DNA from 4 places in the Achromobacter sp. 1012554356 genome. Region 4 is predicted to be linked to each of the others. Evidence: predicted binding sites of a transcription regulator. Region 4 holds the regulator's gene; each other region holds the start of a gene.
The links. Region 4 encodes FNR, which switches genes on or off when oxygen is low (the NO sensors DNR and NnrR bind a similar motif). Its sites were predicted from a motif close to TTGATNNNNATCAA; they were not measured.
Positions count from the first base shown of each region.

Region 1 (3,502 bases), on a different contig from region 4:
GCCTCGGCACGCGCCGAAGCGGCCGCGCTGCGATCCAGCACTGCCTATGTGCAAGATCTGGAAACCTCCACGGTCATCTTCGCCAAGAACGAAAACGTCGTGCGCCCCATTGCTTCGATCTCGAAGCTGATGACCGCGGTCGTCGTCGTGGACGCCAACCTGCCGATGGACGAGATGCTTGAGATCACCGACGACGACGTCGACGAACTCAAGCACACGACGTCGCGGCTGCGCGTGGGTACCAAGCTGTCGCGCGGCGACATGCTGCACCTGGCGCTGATGTCCTCCGAGAATCGCGCCGCCAACGCGCTGGGCCGCCACTATCCCGGCGGCCTGTCCGCCTTCGTGGCCGCCATGAATGCCAAGGCGCAGTCGCTGGGCATGACCAGCACGCGATTCATCGAGCCCACCGGCCTGTCCAGCAACAACGTGTCGTCGCCGCACGATCTGGCGCGCCTGTTGCGCGCGGCATCGCAGCGTCCGCTGATCCACCGTTACTCCACCGATACGGAGTACGAGGTCGAGATCAACAACCGCACGCAGACGTTCCGCAACACCAACCTGCTGGTGCGCAAGCCCGACTGGGACATCAAGGTGTCCAAGACCGGCTACATCAACGAAGCGGGCGAATGCCTGGTGATGCTGGCGCGCATCAACGGCCGCGATCTGGCGATCGTGCTGCTGGATTCGCAGGGCAAGCTCTCGCGTATCGGCGATGCCGTGCGCATCCGCCGCATCGTACAGAGCGAAGTGGCCATGGCGTCGATTGGCGCTGGCGGCTGATGACTGGCTGACCGTTGCGCGCGGTAAAGATGAAGGGCCCGATTGCATCGGGCCCTTTTTTCATGGCTTTGGCCAGCCGGCTTATGCCGCGCGGCGCTTTGCCGGGACCGGCTGGGCGTCGCACAGCGACGGCGGCAGCCCTTCCAGCACGGCTTTTGCATTGAGCGATTGAATCGGCACGCTGGCGTCGCGCGGGATCCGGCCGTCGGCCTGCAGCAACTGATACCGCAGGCAGCAGACCCGCAGGAACGACGTGAAGTTGGCGGCCTCGCCCCGGTACTCGACCAGTTCGTCGTACAGGCGTTCGATCAGTTGCGTGACCCGCATGCCGTCCCGCCCGGCGATCTCTTCGAGGACCTGCCAGAACAGGTGCTCGAGCCGCAGGCTGGTCGCCACGCCGTGCAGGCGCAGCGATCTTGTTTCGCAGGCATAGGAGTGCTCGGTGGCGCGGATGAAGATTTCACACATTGAAGACTCCTGGGCAACGGCGACACGCTGCTGGGACCGGCGCGCCTGCGAACGACTGTACGACGACTTCCTCGCCCGGGGCAATATGGCCCCGAACCGGTGACGAGGTGTACCTTCCCGCGCTAATTGATGTACATCATGGTATTGGCCGACCAAGCGGCCGAGCATAGTGAAACTGATCAGACTTCGGAGGTAGTGATGAACAAGACCATGAAGGCCGCAGTGGCACGCGCGTTTGGCCAACCGCTGGTAATCGAAGAAGTCGCCGTGCCGCGCCCGGGTCCGGGCGAACTCCTGGTAAAGATCGAAGCCTGCGGCGTCTGTCACACGGACCTGCACGCCGTCGAGGGCGACTGGCCCGTCAAACCCAATCCCCCTTTCATTCCCGGCCACGAGGGCGTCGGCTATGTCGTCGCCGCGGGCGCTGGCGTCACCCACGTCAAGGAAGGCGACCGCGTCGGGATCCCCTGGCTGTACTCCGCTTGCGGCCATTGCGAACACTGCCTGGGCGGCTGGGAAACCCTGTGCGAGCAGCAGCAGAACACGGGCTACTCCGTCAACGGCGGCTTCGCCGAGTACGCGCTGGCCGCCGCCGATTACGTGGGCCTGCTGCCCAAGAGCGTCGGCTTCATCGAGGTGGCCCCGGTCCTGTGCGCCGGCGTCACCGTGTACAAGGGCCTGAAGATGACGGACACCCGGCCTGGCAATTGGGTGGTCATCTCGGGGATCGGAGGCCTGGGCCACATGGCGGTGCAATACGCAAAGGCGATGGGTCTGAACGTCGCTGCGGTGGATATCGACGACGCCAAGCTGGATTTCGCGCGCCGCCTGGGCGCGGAAGTCACCGTCAATGCACGGACCACGGATCCGGCCGCGTACCTGAAACGGGAGTTCGGCGGCGCGCATGGCGCGCTGATCACCGCGGTGTCGCCCAAGGCTTTCGAGCAGGCGCTGGGCATGGTGCGCCGGGGCGGCACGATCTCGCTGAATGGGCTGCCGCCGGGGGATTTCCCGCTGTCGATCTTCGACATGGTGCTTAACGGCGTGACTGTGCGCGGCTCCATCGTGGGTTCGCGGCTGGATCTGCAGGAATCGCTGCAATTTGCCGAAGAAGGCAAGGTCCACGCCACCGTCGCCACCGAAAGCCTGGACAACATCAATAGCGTGTTCGACCGCATGAAGCAGGGCCAGATCGAAGGCCGAATCGTGCTTGACTTCGCCTGATACCGGGGGGCGTTAGAAGGGCAGTTTGCTTGGGGCGGTGTCTGACACCCGGCGGAAATCGTCGTCAGCTTGCGGTGGCGTTTCAACGGGTGTCAGACACCTAGGCTCGGTACAATCCGGCCTACCCTGATCCCAGCGAGGCCGCATGCCCACCCTACCCTCTGAGCGTCGCAGCAAGCCTGCCACCAGCCGCGCGCCTCGGCGGGGGTCCGGCCGGGTGACCATTGCCGACGTCGCGCGCGTGGCGGGCATGTCGATGCACACGGTGTCGCGCGTCCTGAACGCCCCCGAAAACGTACCTGAACGCACGGTCAAACTGATCAACGACGCCATCGCCCAGACCGGGTATGTGCAGGACCTGGTGGCCGGAGGCCTGGCCAGCGGCCGCAGCCGACTGGTGGCGGTGACGGTGCCCACGCTGGGCAGCCCTGTGTTTCTGGAGGCGCTGCAGACGCTCAGCCTGCATCTGAGCCGGCATGGCTATCAGATGATGCTGACCGAAAGCGGCTACGACCCCGAGCTGGAAGTGTCCGCCCTGCAAGCGATCCTGGGCCGGCGGCCGGATGGCGTGGTCATGATGCGCACGGTGCTGACCCCGACGGGACGCACGCAGTTACGCGCGGCGCGCATTCCCGTCGTGGAAGCCTGGGATTGGAACGATGATCCGGTCGACATGCTGATCGGTTTTTCTCACGAGGCGGCGGGCGCGTGCGTGGCACAGTTTCTGTCCGAAACCGGAAGACGGCGGCCCGTGGCCGTCATCGGCAATGATCCACGGGCGGGTCGTCGGTTGCAGGGTTTCACTGCGGCGGCGCGCGAGTTGCGCTTGATCGACGCGGACGCTGATACGCCGCATGTGCTGATCCCCGCCCCCGCCACCATGGGCGCGGGCCGCAGCGGGCTGGCGGAACTGCTGGCGCGCGTGCCCGATGCCGATGCCGTGGTGTGCAGCACCGACATGATTGCCATGGGCGTGTTGCTGGAAGCCGCGGCGATGGGCAGGCAGGTACCGAGCGACCTGGCCGTC
Region 1 is NZ_JCBANC010000042.1:44,404-47,905, reverse strand. Features, by position in the region: gene pbpG (D-alanyl-D-alanine endopeptidase) at 1-783, shown strand, start outside; gene AC6LJW_RS20350 (ribbon-helix-helix domain-containing protein) at 865-1,251, opposite strand; gene adhP (alcohol dehydrogenase AdhP) at 1,450-2,475, shown strand; gene AC6LJW_RS20340 (LacI family DNA-binding transcriptional regulator) at 2,621-3,502, shown strand, end outside.
Region 1: a site for FNR is predicted at 1,378-1,391, ahead of adhP (alcohol dehydrogenase AdhP). Genes of this name have one in related genera too.

Region 2 (3,502 bases), on a different contig from region 4:
CTATTCTTCCTGGCTGGCGCGGTATGGGCGATCCTGATGACGGCGCTTGTCTGGCGCCGCCGGCCCTGGAAGGACGCGACCCATGCGGTCGCCCACTGCTACCGGGGCCTCGCCGACTTTTCCGATGCGCTGGCCCGCATGTACTCCGGCCTGGCGCCCGCGGCAGAGCCACAAGCCTGGAGCGCCGTCGTCCGGCCGCAGCGCAGCGCCCAGCGCGCCGCCCTGGAAGCCGCCCGCGTCCGGATCCGCGAGGTGCTCGACGCCCGCCCGTCGCGCCGGGCCCGCGCCCATCAACTGCTGTACCTGCTGGACAGCGCCGAGGACAGCTTCATCGCACTGGTCGCCGCCGCCGACCTGCTGGAATCCAACGCCCCGCGCTGGCTGGGCCGCAGCGCCGGGGCGCACCTGTCGCACGCGCTGCATCGCTACGCCAGCGTCTGCAACGCCATCGCCAGCACCTCTGACGTCAGCGACGCCAAGCAGGCCGAGTGCCTGCGCGAGCGCCTGGCCCACTACAACGCCGGACTGCGCGACCTGCGCGGCGGCGCCATGGCTTACGCGCCGGACCTTGCCACCGTGGTGCCGGTGCTGGACCGCCTGCTGCACACCGCGCAGGCGGTCACGCAATCCCTGTTCGACCTCGCCGCCACCCCGGCCGCACCCGCGCACCGCGCAAGCGATGCGAGCGGCGCCCGGCAGGCCTGGCGCACGCTGCGCCAGAACCTGCGGTTCGAATCCGACGCCTTCCGTCACGCGCTGCGGGTTGGCGTGGGCGCCACCATTGCGGTGGCGCTATCCAAGACGTTCGCCGTCAACCACGGCTACTGGATGTCGCTAACGCTGGTTTTCATTCTGCAGCCCTACTTTGCGACGACCTGGCAGCGCACGGTCGAGCGCGTGGTCGGCAGTGTGGCCGGCGCCATCGGCGCCTCGTTGCTGGGACTTTTGCTCACCACACCGCTATCCGTGGCGCTGGCGGTCCTGCCCATCGCGCTGGGCACGTTCGCCGCGCGCACCGTCCATTACGCGCTTTTCACCTTCTTTTTGACGTCGCAGTTCGTGCTGGTCAGCCACATCCAGCAGCCCGAGATCTACGAGCCCACGCTCGCCGCGCTGCGCGCGTTCAACAGCGTCCTGGGCGGCATTCTGGCGCTGCTCGTGGGATTTCTGGTCTGGCCGGAAAAAGAGCCGCGGCAGCTTGCCGGCGCCTTGACGCGCGCGCTGCAGCGGCATGCGGACTACGCGCTGGCCCTGGCACAGGACAAGAGCGGCGCCGCCGCCTCCCGCGACATCGTGGGACTGCGCCGGCTTGCCTGCCTGTCGGCCGACAACGCCGAGGCGTCCCTGCAGCGGCTCCAGCAGAATCCGGTGCATCGCGACCGGAACGTGGACACCGCCGTGAACCTGCTCAACGCCATGCGCCGCATCACGGCCGCGGGCACCGTGCTGGAAATCCAGCCAGCCCTGCCGCCCGAGTCCCCTGCGGCGGCAGCCCTGCGGGACTATGGCGCCGTGCTGGCGCATGTGCTGCATCCGGAAGGCCCGGCCCCCGTGCGCGAGGCACGCGGCCTGGGCGTGCCCGCGGTCATCGCCGCCGCCGAGCCGGCGCTCGCCGCGCCGCTGGACCGCATCGCGCAGCAGGCACGGCAGATCCGCCAATTGCGCGACCGCGTGCAACGCGACCCGGCGCCGCAATAGCGGCTTGCATTGAGCCGGCGGGGTGAAACTCCAACCGGCTTGACGCGCATCAATGGGGAGCCCAGGTTAAACGGCAACCATACGGACATGGCTTGTTTAACCAAGGAGGCCCTCCATGTACCGCCGCATTTCCGTCCACCTGGACCACGGGTTTGACTGCAAGCGCCGCACCGCGCTCGCGCTGGAATTGGCCAAGCGCCACAAGGCCGAACTGGTGGGGGTCTACGCCAGCTCCGCGCCGCCGCAGTATTACTACGGCGAATCCGTCATGATGTCGCGCTCGCTCAACATCATCAAAAACCTGCAGGCGCAGAACCGGGGCGAGGTACAAAACGCCTTTCTGGAAGCCGCCGCCACTGCAGACGTACCGGCCGTCGTCCGCGCCGGCGAATCCTCGCCCAGCGCCACCGTCGCTCTGCACGGCCGTGCCAGCGACCTCATCATCGTCAGCCAGCAGAACCGCGACGACGTCGAGGCCGCGCACGAAAACGAATTCGTCGAGCAAACCCTGCTGACCGCGGGCCGTCCCGTCATGGTCGTGCCGTCCAGCGGCGAATTCCCGGTCATCGGCGATCGCGTCCTACTCTGCTGGGACGGCAGCCGCGAAGCCGCCCGCGCGCTGGCCGACGCCACCCCGCTGCTACAGGGCGCCTCGCACGTGGTCGTGCTGACCATGGACGAAGGCGCGGCCACCCGCAACATCGAATCCATCCCCTTCGAAGACCTGGCCACCTATTGCGTGGCGCACGGCATTCCCGCGCCGGACCACGTGCGCCGCGACATCAAGGGCGTCGGCGTCGGCAGCACCATCCTGAATGCCGCCGCGGATTACAGCGCGGACCTGATCGTCATGGGTGCGTACGGGCACAGCAAGTTCCGGGAATGGGCCATGGGCGGCGCCACAGCGTCCATTCTGAAGAGCATGACCGTGCCGATCATGTTCTCGCACTGACGGGGTGGCCGAACCGTAGCCGCAAAGACGCCGACGCCGCGTCCCCCAAAGGACGCGACGTCGGCGCATTCAACATCGGCACATCCGCCGACGTTACGTTCACGTCGGTAAACGGCCGCGCGGCTTCACGCCGCCACGAGGCTCGCGTCCCGCACCGGCGTCAGGACGGGTTTGCCGCCAAAGTGCGCCGTGGCGTTTTCCAGAAACAGAGCAACGGTCGCCGCTACCGCTTCGGGCGAGCGTCCCGCGCTATGCGGCGTCAGGACCACGTTGTCCAGCCGCTTCAACGCATCGGGAATGGTCGGTTCACCGTCCACCACATCCAATCCCGCGCCGGCGATGCGCTTCCCGGCCAGCGCGGCAATCAACGCGTCCGTGTCGACCACGCTGCCGCGCGCGATATTGATGAGATACCCGTCCGGACCCAGCGCCTCCAGCACGCCGGCGTCCACCAGATGATGCGTGCCCGCGCCGCCGGGCGTGGCCACCACCAGAAAATCGGACTCAGCCGCCAGCGCGCGCGGATTGTCGAAGTACGTATAGCCGCATTCCGGGCGGGCGCGGCGGTTGTAGTACCCCACGCTCATCCCAAACCCATTGGCGCCCCGGCGGGCGATTTCCAGGCCGATCGTGCCCAGCCCAAGAATGCCCAGACGCTTGCCGCTGACTTGCGGACCCATGAAGCCGCTCCAGTGCCCCTGCCGGACCCAGGCGTCGGCCTGCGGCAACCGGCGCGCGGCGCCCAGCAGCAGCGCCATCGCGTGGTCGGCCACGGACACGGCATTGGCGCCCGGACCATTCGTGACCTGGATGCCGCGCGTGTGCGCTGCGGCAAGGTCGATATTTTCATAG
Region 2 is NZ_JCBANC010000005.1:57,491-60,992, reverse strand. Features, by position in the region: gene AC6LJW_RS03725 (FUSC family protein) at 1-1,698, shown strand, start outside; gene AC6LJW_RS03720 (universal stress protein) at 1,814-2,650, shown strand; gene AC6LJW_RS03715 (2-hydroxyacid dehydrogenase) at 2,776-3,502, opposite strand, start outside.
Region 2: a site for FNR is predicted at 1,738-1,751, ahead of AC6LJW_RS03720 (universal stress protein). Genes of this name have one in related genera too.

Region 3 (3,502 bases), on a different contig from region 4:
ACCAGCACAGCCTGCTGGCCGGGCTTGAGGCGTTCCTTCAGGCGCTGCCAGCCGATGTCGCCCAGCAGGCTGCGGCCGATGGATGGTGCGCTGACCAGCGCGGCATACAGGTCGATGAAGGTATCGTCGGGGCCGCCCTCGCCATGATCGGCCGCGTCCTTGCGGCCGGACCGCAGGAACGCCTGATTGACGTCGTCGGGCGTCAGGCGCAGGTTCTTCACGGCGCCCGCGTCAAGCAGTTCCTGCCAGGTCTGCACGGTGTCCTTGTCTTCGTCGAGGACGCGGGTGGCAGCCGGCTGCGCCGCGGCGCGTGGCGCGCCCGACTTGTCGATGCCGTGCGCGCGCGCCACCGCAATGGCGGACCGTGTGATCGTGTCGCCGATCACCATCAGCGTGACCGTTGCGCCGCTGACGATGTCCACGGGCGGCGGTGCGCCGTGACGGGGCGGGGACTCGACGAAGTTCAGGCCGACGTAGCCCTGGATGAAACGATCGACCTTGGCTTGCGGTATGCCGATCAGCACGATGGGCTCGTGGTGCTCGACCAGCTTGGCGCCCATGATGCGGCCGCTGTCGGAAAGCCCCACCAGCACGTCGATCGGCTTGCTTGAGTAGCCGCGGGTGTTGACCACGTCGGTAGTCAGGTAGACAAGGCCGAGCGGCTTATTGCCCGCAAACACGCGGGCAATGGCGGGCTTGCCCTCGACGGGCCCGGAGCGGTCGGCGCCGGGGAATACGTCCGTGATGGGTGTGCTGGCCAGGAATTCAGGCAGGCGTTGCGCCTGCGCCGCTTGCGCCAGGAACAGACAGGAAAGCCATAAAGCAATGAACGCGGCTTGAACGTATTTTGTGACCCGAAGGTGTACTGCGGTACTGCCGCGCATGCTGAACTCTGTTCGTCGTGTTTGCTTACGGGCATCCTACGAACATGCATCGGGGGGTGGATTGCGGTTTGTCAATCTGACAGAGTCGAAGGCCTAATAGCCCTACGATATGTAGGGGAAGTTCCGTAGATTTGGGGGGTATCCGCGGGTGGTGTTGATGGATGTCAATCGGACGACGAGAAGGCAGTCCTACACTGACCCGCGGCGGCAACGGCGTCTGCATATGGCTGGCGTACGTGCATCGACCGCTGTGTCATCGGAGAATTTCATGCTGGCAAAAGCCACCCTCGCCATCCTTCTTTCCGCCTCCAGCCTGCCCGTGCTGGCCGCGCAATGTGAAGCCACCGTCGAAAGCAACGACGCCATGCAGTTCAACGTCAAGGAAATCGTGGTCGACAAGAGCTGCAAGGAATTCACGGTCAACCTGAAGCACGTCGGCAAGATGGCCAAGGTCGCGATGGGCCACAACTGGGTCCTCACCAAGGAAGCCGACAAGCAGGGCGTCGCCACGGACGGCATGGGCGCCGGCCTCGCGCAGGACTACGTCAAGGCGGGCGACACCCGCGTCATCGCCCACACCAAGGTCATCGGCGGCGGCGAATCCGACTCCGTCAAGATCGACGTCTCCAAGCTCGCCGCTGGCGAAAACTACGCATTCTTCTGCTCCTTCCCCGGCCACTGGGCCATGATGAAGGGCACGCTCAAAGTCGGCGGCTAATCCCCCCGACGGGTCTGTTGAGACAAGCAAGAGCCGGCCGGGGGGCCGGCTTTTTCATGCCCGCGGCGCCTGTCGCGCGGCGCGCGTGAACCGGGCCGACGGGCCGGATTCAGGCGCTTGCAAGCCTTAGTCCATTCGGCCCAAAGCCTCTGTCCATCAGGCTTACGGACGGGATGCGTCACCGGCATGTCATGGATTTTCCATGTACGATTACCGGTCGTGTAACTTCTGGAGCTCCTGATGGAGTGGCTGCTGGACCCCGCTGCGTGGGTCGGCTTGCTTACCCTGGTCGTCCTTGAGATCGTCCTGGGCATTGATAACCTGATTTTTATCGCCATCCTGGCGGACAAGCTGCCGCCCGCGCAGCGCGATCGCGCGCGCATCATGGGCCTGAGCCTCGCGCTCATCATGCGCCTGGGCCTGTTGTCCGTCATGTCATGGCTGGTCACGCTGACTACCCCCCTGTTCAATATCGGTCCACTATCGCCTTCGGGTCGCGACCTGATCCTGATGGTGGGCGGCCTGTTCCTGCTGTTCAAAGGCACGATGGAACTGCACGAGCGCCTTGAAGGCAGCATGCACACCGGCTCGTCCGGCCCGCGCGTCTACGCCAGCTTCTGGGTGATCGTCACGCAGATCGTGGTGCTGGATGCCGTGTTTTCGCTGGACTCGGTGATTACCGCCGTCGGCATGGTGGACCACCTGGCCATCATGATGATCGCGGTCATCATCGCTATCGGCATCATGCTGATCGCGTCCAAGCCGCTGACGCGCTTTGTCAACGCCCACCCGACGGTGGTGGTGCTGTGCCTGGGCTTCTTGCTGATGATCGGCTTTTCGCTCCTGGCCGAAGCCTTCGGCTTCAAGGTGCCCAAGGGCTATCTGTACGCGGCCATCGGTTTCTCGGTTGCCATCGAGGCGCTCAACCAGGTGGCGCGCCGCAACCTGCTCAAGCTCGACGCCCGCTTCCCCATGCGCGAACGCACCGCCTCGGCCGTGCTGCGCATGCTGGGCAAGCGCCCGCCGGCCAGCGACGAACCCGACCTGCCCCATGCCGGCAGCCCGGCCGTCCAGGCGTTCGGGGTCGAAGAGCGCAACATGGTCAGCGGCGTGCTGACGCTGGCCGAGCGTTCCATCCGGTCCATCATGACGCCGCGCACGGACGTTTCCTGGATCAATATCGACGACGATCCCGACAACATCCGCCGCCAGCTCACCGAGGCGCCGCACAGCTTCTTCCCGGTGTGCCGCGGCTCGCTGGATGAAGTGCTGGGCATCGGCCGCGCCAAGGACCTGATCGCGGACCTGATCACCGAAGGCCGGGTGCGCCGCAACCGCCTGCGCGATCCGATCATCGTGCACGAGTCGATCGGCATCCTGCGCCTCATGGACACCCTCAAGCGCTCGCGCGGCCAGCTCGTGCTGGTGGCTGACGAGTTCGGCGCCATCGAGGGGCTGGTGACGCCCATCGACGTCTTCGAAGCCATCGCCGGCGAATTCCCCGATGAGGACGAACTGCCCGACATCGTGGCGGACGGCGCCAACACCTGGAAGATCGACGGGGCGGCCGACCTGCACCACGTCGAGCAGGTGCTTGAAACCGAAGGCCTGGTCGACGACGCCCAGGACTTTTCCACGCTCGCGGGCTATCTGCTCTCGCGCTTCGGACATCTGCCCAAGCCGGGCGACGTCTGCGAATACCAGATCCATCACCAGCATTTCCGCTTCGAAGTCCTGGAAATGGATGGCCGCCGCATCGCGCTGGTGCGCGTCGAGAAGCGCCCCGAAGAGCATTTCCCCGACGAAGCATCCCTAGCCAACGACTAACAGAGAGAGACCCTAGCCCGTGACCGAGAACTCGCTCTATCTGATCAAAGCATTCATCCTGGGCATCCTGGAA
Region 3 is NZ_JCBANC010000033.1:49,452-52,953, forward strand. Features, by position in the region: gene AC6LJW_RS17695 (4Fe-4S binding protein) at 1-884, opposite strand, end outside; gene azu (azurin) at 1,153-1,602, shown strand; gene AC6LJW_RS17705 (TerC family protein) at 1,843-3,429, shown strand; gene AC6LJW_RS17710 (undecaprenyl-diphosphate phosphatase) at 3,449-3,502, shown strand, end outside.
Region 3: a site for FNR is predicted at 1,039-1,052, ahead of azu (azurin). Genes of this name have one in related genera too.

Region 4 (3,502 bases):
GGCGCGCGCGATCAGGCCGGCGTCTTCCAGCACCCGCAAATGCTTCATGAAGGCGGGCAGGGACATGGCGTGAGGCCGCGCCAGCGTGCTGACCGAGGCCGAGCCCTGTTCCAGGTCCGCCAGTACCCGGCGGCGTGTGCCATCCGCCAGCGCGGAGAAGATGGCATCGAGAGCGTCATCATTTAACTTAACCATAAGGTTAAGTTTTAGGCCTACCGCAAACCCGTGTCAAGCCGGATGGCTTGGGAATTTCCCTAGGGATGAGGCGGGCTTATTTGCCGCGCGGCTTGATGATGTCGCAGGCCGCGGCAGTGCTGCTGGCCCGGGCGTCGCTGCCCAGCAGCGCCCGCACGCCGCAGATTGACCCGAACATGCGCTTGCCGTCGTGGCCGACGCCGCCGACCTCGAAGGCGGTGTGACGCAGGGGGACGGGCTTGGCGCCGCGGGTAGCCAGCACGTGTTCGTACTGGACATAGCCCGTGCCGCGCGCCAGCCGCGTGGCGCCCTGGGCTTCGGCGCCGCAGGCCTTGTCCAGCAGCCGGTGCTCGGGGTTGTTGTCCGCGCCGCCCAGCAGGTAGACCACATCGCGCGACGCGTACCGCACGAAAAGGCGGGAATCATCGGATTCGCGGGCGTAGGCGGGCAGCTTGTCGGTGCCGTACTTGTACTGGTTGTAGGTGGGGCAGATGCCGCGCTCGTACGGCGCGTAACCCTTGCCGTCCGCGCGTGGCCGCTCGTTGGTCAGGTACAGATAGGAAGACGGGTTGGCGACGACGTAGCGCATGGCCAGGCCGTCGCGGCGCAGCACCCCGTCCACGTTGTTCAGCACCGCATACCGATGCACCAGTTGCGCGCCGGCCGAATGACCGGCCAGTACGAGACCGGTAAGAGCTGGCAGGCGCTTGCGGTCGTTCAGGCTGCGCAGCAGGTCGTCCAGGACCTGAAACGAAGTGACGGGCGCAGGCCGGCCGGTGGCCTGGACGCTTTCCTGGCCGTCTTCCCAGCTGGCCTTGCGCCAGGCCGCCATACCCGAGAAACCCGAGTCGATCGACCCGGAAAACCGCGGGGCAAGAACCAGCGTGTCGCTCGCGCGCCCGGGATCGGCGGCCACCAGCGCGGCGGCGGTTTCGTAGTAGTTGTCGGCGTCGCGCTTGACGCCGTGGATGACGATGAGCACCTGCTTGATGCCGCGCAGGTCGTCCTTGGCCAGATCCCGGTTGGCGTAGACCGGCATCTTGTACCGGTGACCGGGCCGGCCCAGTTCAACGGCCTGCCAGCGCAGCGGCGCCGCGCGCTTGGGCGCGGGCGTGGCTTCGTCGTAGTCGTAGGGGTCGGGCAGCGGCGTTTGCGCGCGCGCGGCGCCGCACGCGAGCATGGCGACGACGGCAAGCGATGCCGCCAGCGCGGTGCGGGACAGGGAAGTGGCAGGCGGGCGTCGCATGGCGCGGCGACCGCTCAGCAGCTTTCGTGTCCCAGCAGTTGCTTGAGCGCGGGCAGGTCCAGGATGCGGACTTCGCGCTGGTTGATCTTGATGAGGCCGTCGCGGGCAAATCGCGAGAACAGACGGCTGACCGTTTCCAGCGTCAGGCCCAGGTAGTTGCCGATTTCTTCGCGGCTCATGCGCAGTACGAACTCGGTGGACGAATAGCCCAGCGAGGCATAGCGCTGCGACAGGTTCAAGAGGAACGCGGCCAGGCGCTGTTCCGACCGCATGGACCCCAGCGAGGCCAGCATTTGGTGCGAGCGGGTGATCTCGCGGCTCATGAGGCGGCGGAACTGCTGTTGCAGCGACGGCAGGTGCGACGCGACGCGATCGACTTCGTTCAGGCGGATGACGCAGACCTCGGAGTCTTCGAGCGCCACGGCGGCCGACACGTGCTTGCCGTCCAGCATGCCGTCCATGCCGACGATTTCGCCGGGCAGATGAAAGCCGGTGATCTGGATCTGGCCGGTGGCGTCTTCAAGCTGCGTCTTCAGGCTGCCGAAGCGCACGCCATAGACGGCGTCGAGCGGATGATCCAGCGAATAGAGCGTCTTGCCTTTTTCCACGCGGACGCGCTCTTTAACCAGTTCGTCCAGCTTTTCGACTTCGGCGGCTGCCATGCCCACGGGAACGCAGACGTGACCCAGCATGCACGTGGAACAGTGGGCGGCATCAGGGGCAATGGGGACCCGTTTTTGCATACGATGACCTTTAGAGTGCCCATTGCGCGGCGGGCGCCGGAACGGGTGTGAAGCACGAGACAGGCGTCTATTGTAGTCCGTTGTTACTACGGGTGTCTTACCGGGCGTCCTGCTTTGTTCTGGAAAGGCGGTGAGCGATCCAGTCGTCCCCCGCAATATCGACCGCCGCGGCCCGCAGCGCGGGGTCGATCGGATAGTACGCGCAGGGCAGAAGACCCGTCGCGCCGGGGCCTTCCAGGCGGGCGGAAACCGTCCGGCGTACGAAGCAGCCGGGCTTGCCGGGCTCGTATTCCTCGATCTCGTCCATCAGGGCAATCAGCGCCGGATCCACCCGGTAGACATCGCCGCGTACGCGCCGTCCGTCGTCCACGGGGATCAGGCCGGGCCAGTCGCCGAAATCGACCAGCATGCCAGGCACGCTGGCCGGTCCGACGTGGCTGGCGGCCGGCAAGCCGCGCGCCTCGGCGGCGCGGGCAAGATCGTTGATTTCGCCGGCCCGTAGGGTGCCGTACACAAAAACGTATATGCTCATTGCTCTGTTTGCTGGTGCACGTCGAAGAAAACCATGAGGGCCGCCGGGTGTTGAAATTGTCCCATCCGGCCACATATTCAGGTTATCGAGCCAGCCGGCACGGATCGGTCAGGCTCCCCACAAGCCAATACGACCATTATGCGATTCGACAAACTGACGACCAAGTTCCAACAAGCGCTGGCGGACGCGCAAAGTCTCGCCGCCCGCAACGACCATCCCTACATCGAACCCGTCCACGTGCTGTCCGCCCTGCTGTCGGATGCTGACAGCGGCGCAGGCAGTCTGCTGGCGCGTGCCGGCGTGGCGGTCAACCGCCTGGGCCCGGCGCTGGAGTCCGCCCTGAAGGGGCTGCCGCAGGTGCAGGGCGAAGACAACGTCCAGGTGGGCCGCGACCTGCAGGGCGTGCTGACCCGCACCGACAAGGAAGCCGCCCGCCGCGGCGACACCTACATCGCCAGCGAACTCTTTCTGCTTGCACTGGCCGACGACAAGGGTGAGGCCGGCCGCATCCTGCGCGATGCGGGCCTGCAGAAAAAGGCCCTTGAAGCCGCGATCGACGCCGTGCGCGGCGGCGAGAACGTCTCGGGCGCGGAAGGCGAGGCCAACCGCGAAGCCCTTTCCAAATACACGCTGGACCTGACCGAGCGCGCCCGGCAGGGCAAGCTGGATCCGGTCATCGGCCGCGACGACGAAATTCGCCGCACCATCCAGATCCTGCAGCGCCGCACCAAGAACAACCCCGTGCTGATCGGCGAACCCGGCGTCGGCAAGACCGCCATCGTCGAA
Region 4 is NZ_JCBANC010000052.1:3,612-7,113, reverse strand. Features, by position in the region: gene AC6LJW_RS22530 (ArsR/SmtB family transcription factor) at 1-195, opposite strand, end outside; gene AC6LJW_RS22525 (hypothetical protein) at 272-1,441, opposite strand; gene fnr (fumarate/nitrate reduction transcriptional regulator Fnr) at 1,456-2,184, opposite strand; gene AC6LJW_RS22515 (gamma-glutamylcyclotransferase family protein) at 2,282-2,716, opposite strand; gene clpB (ATP-dependent chaperone ClpB) at 2,855-3,502, shown strand, end outside.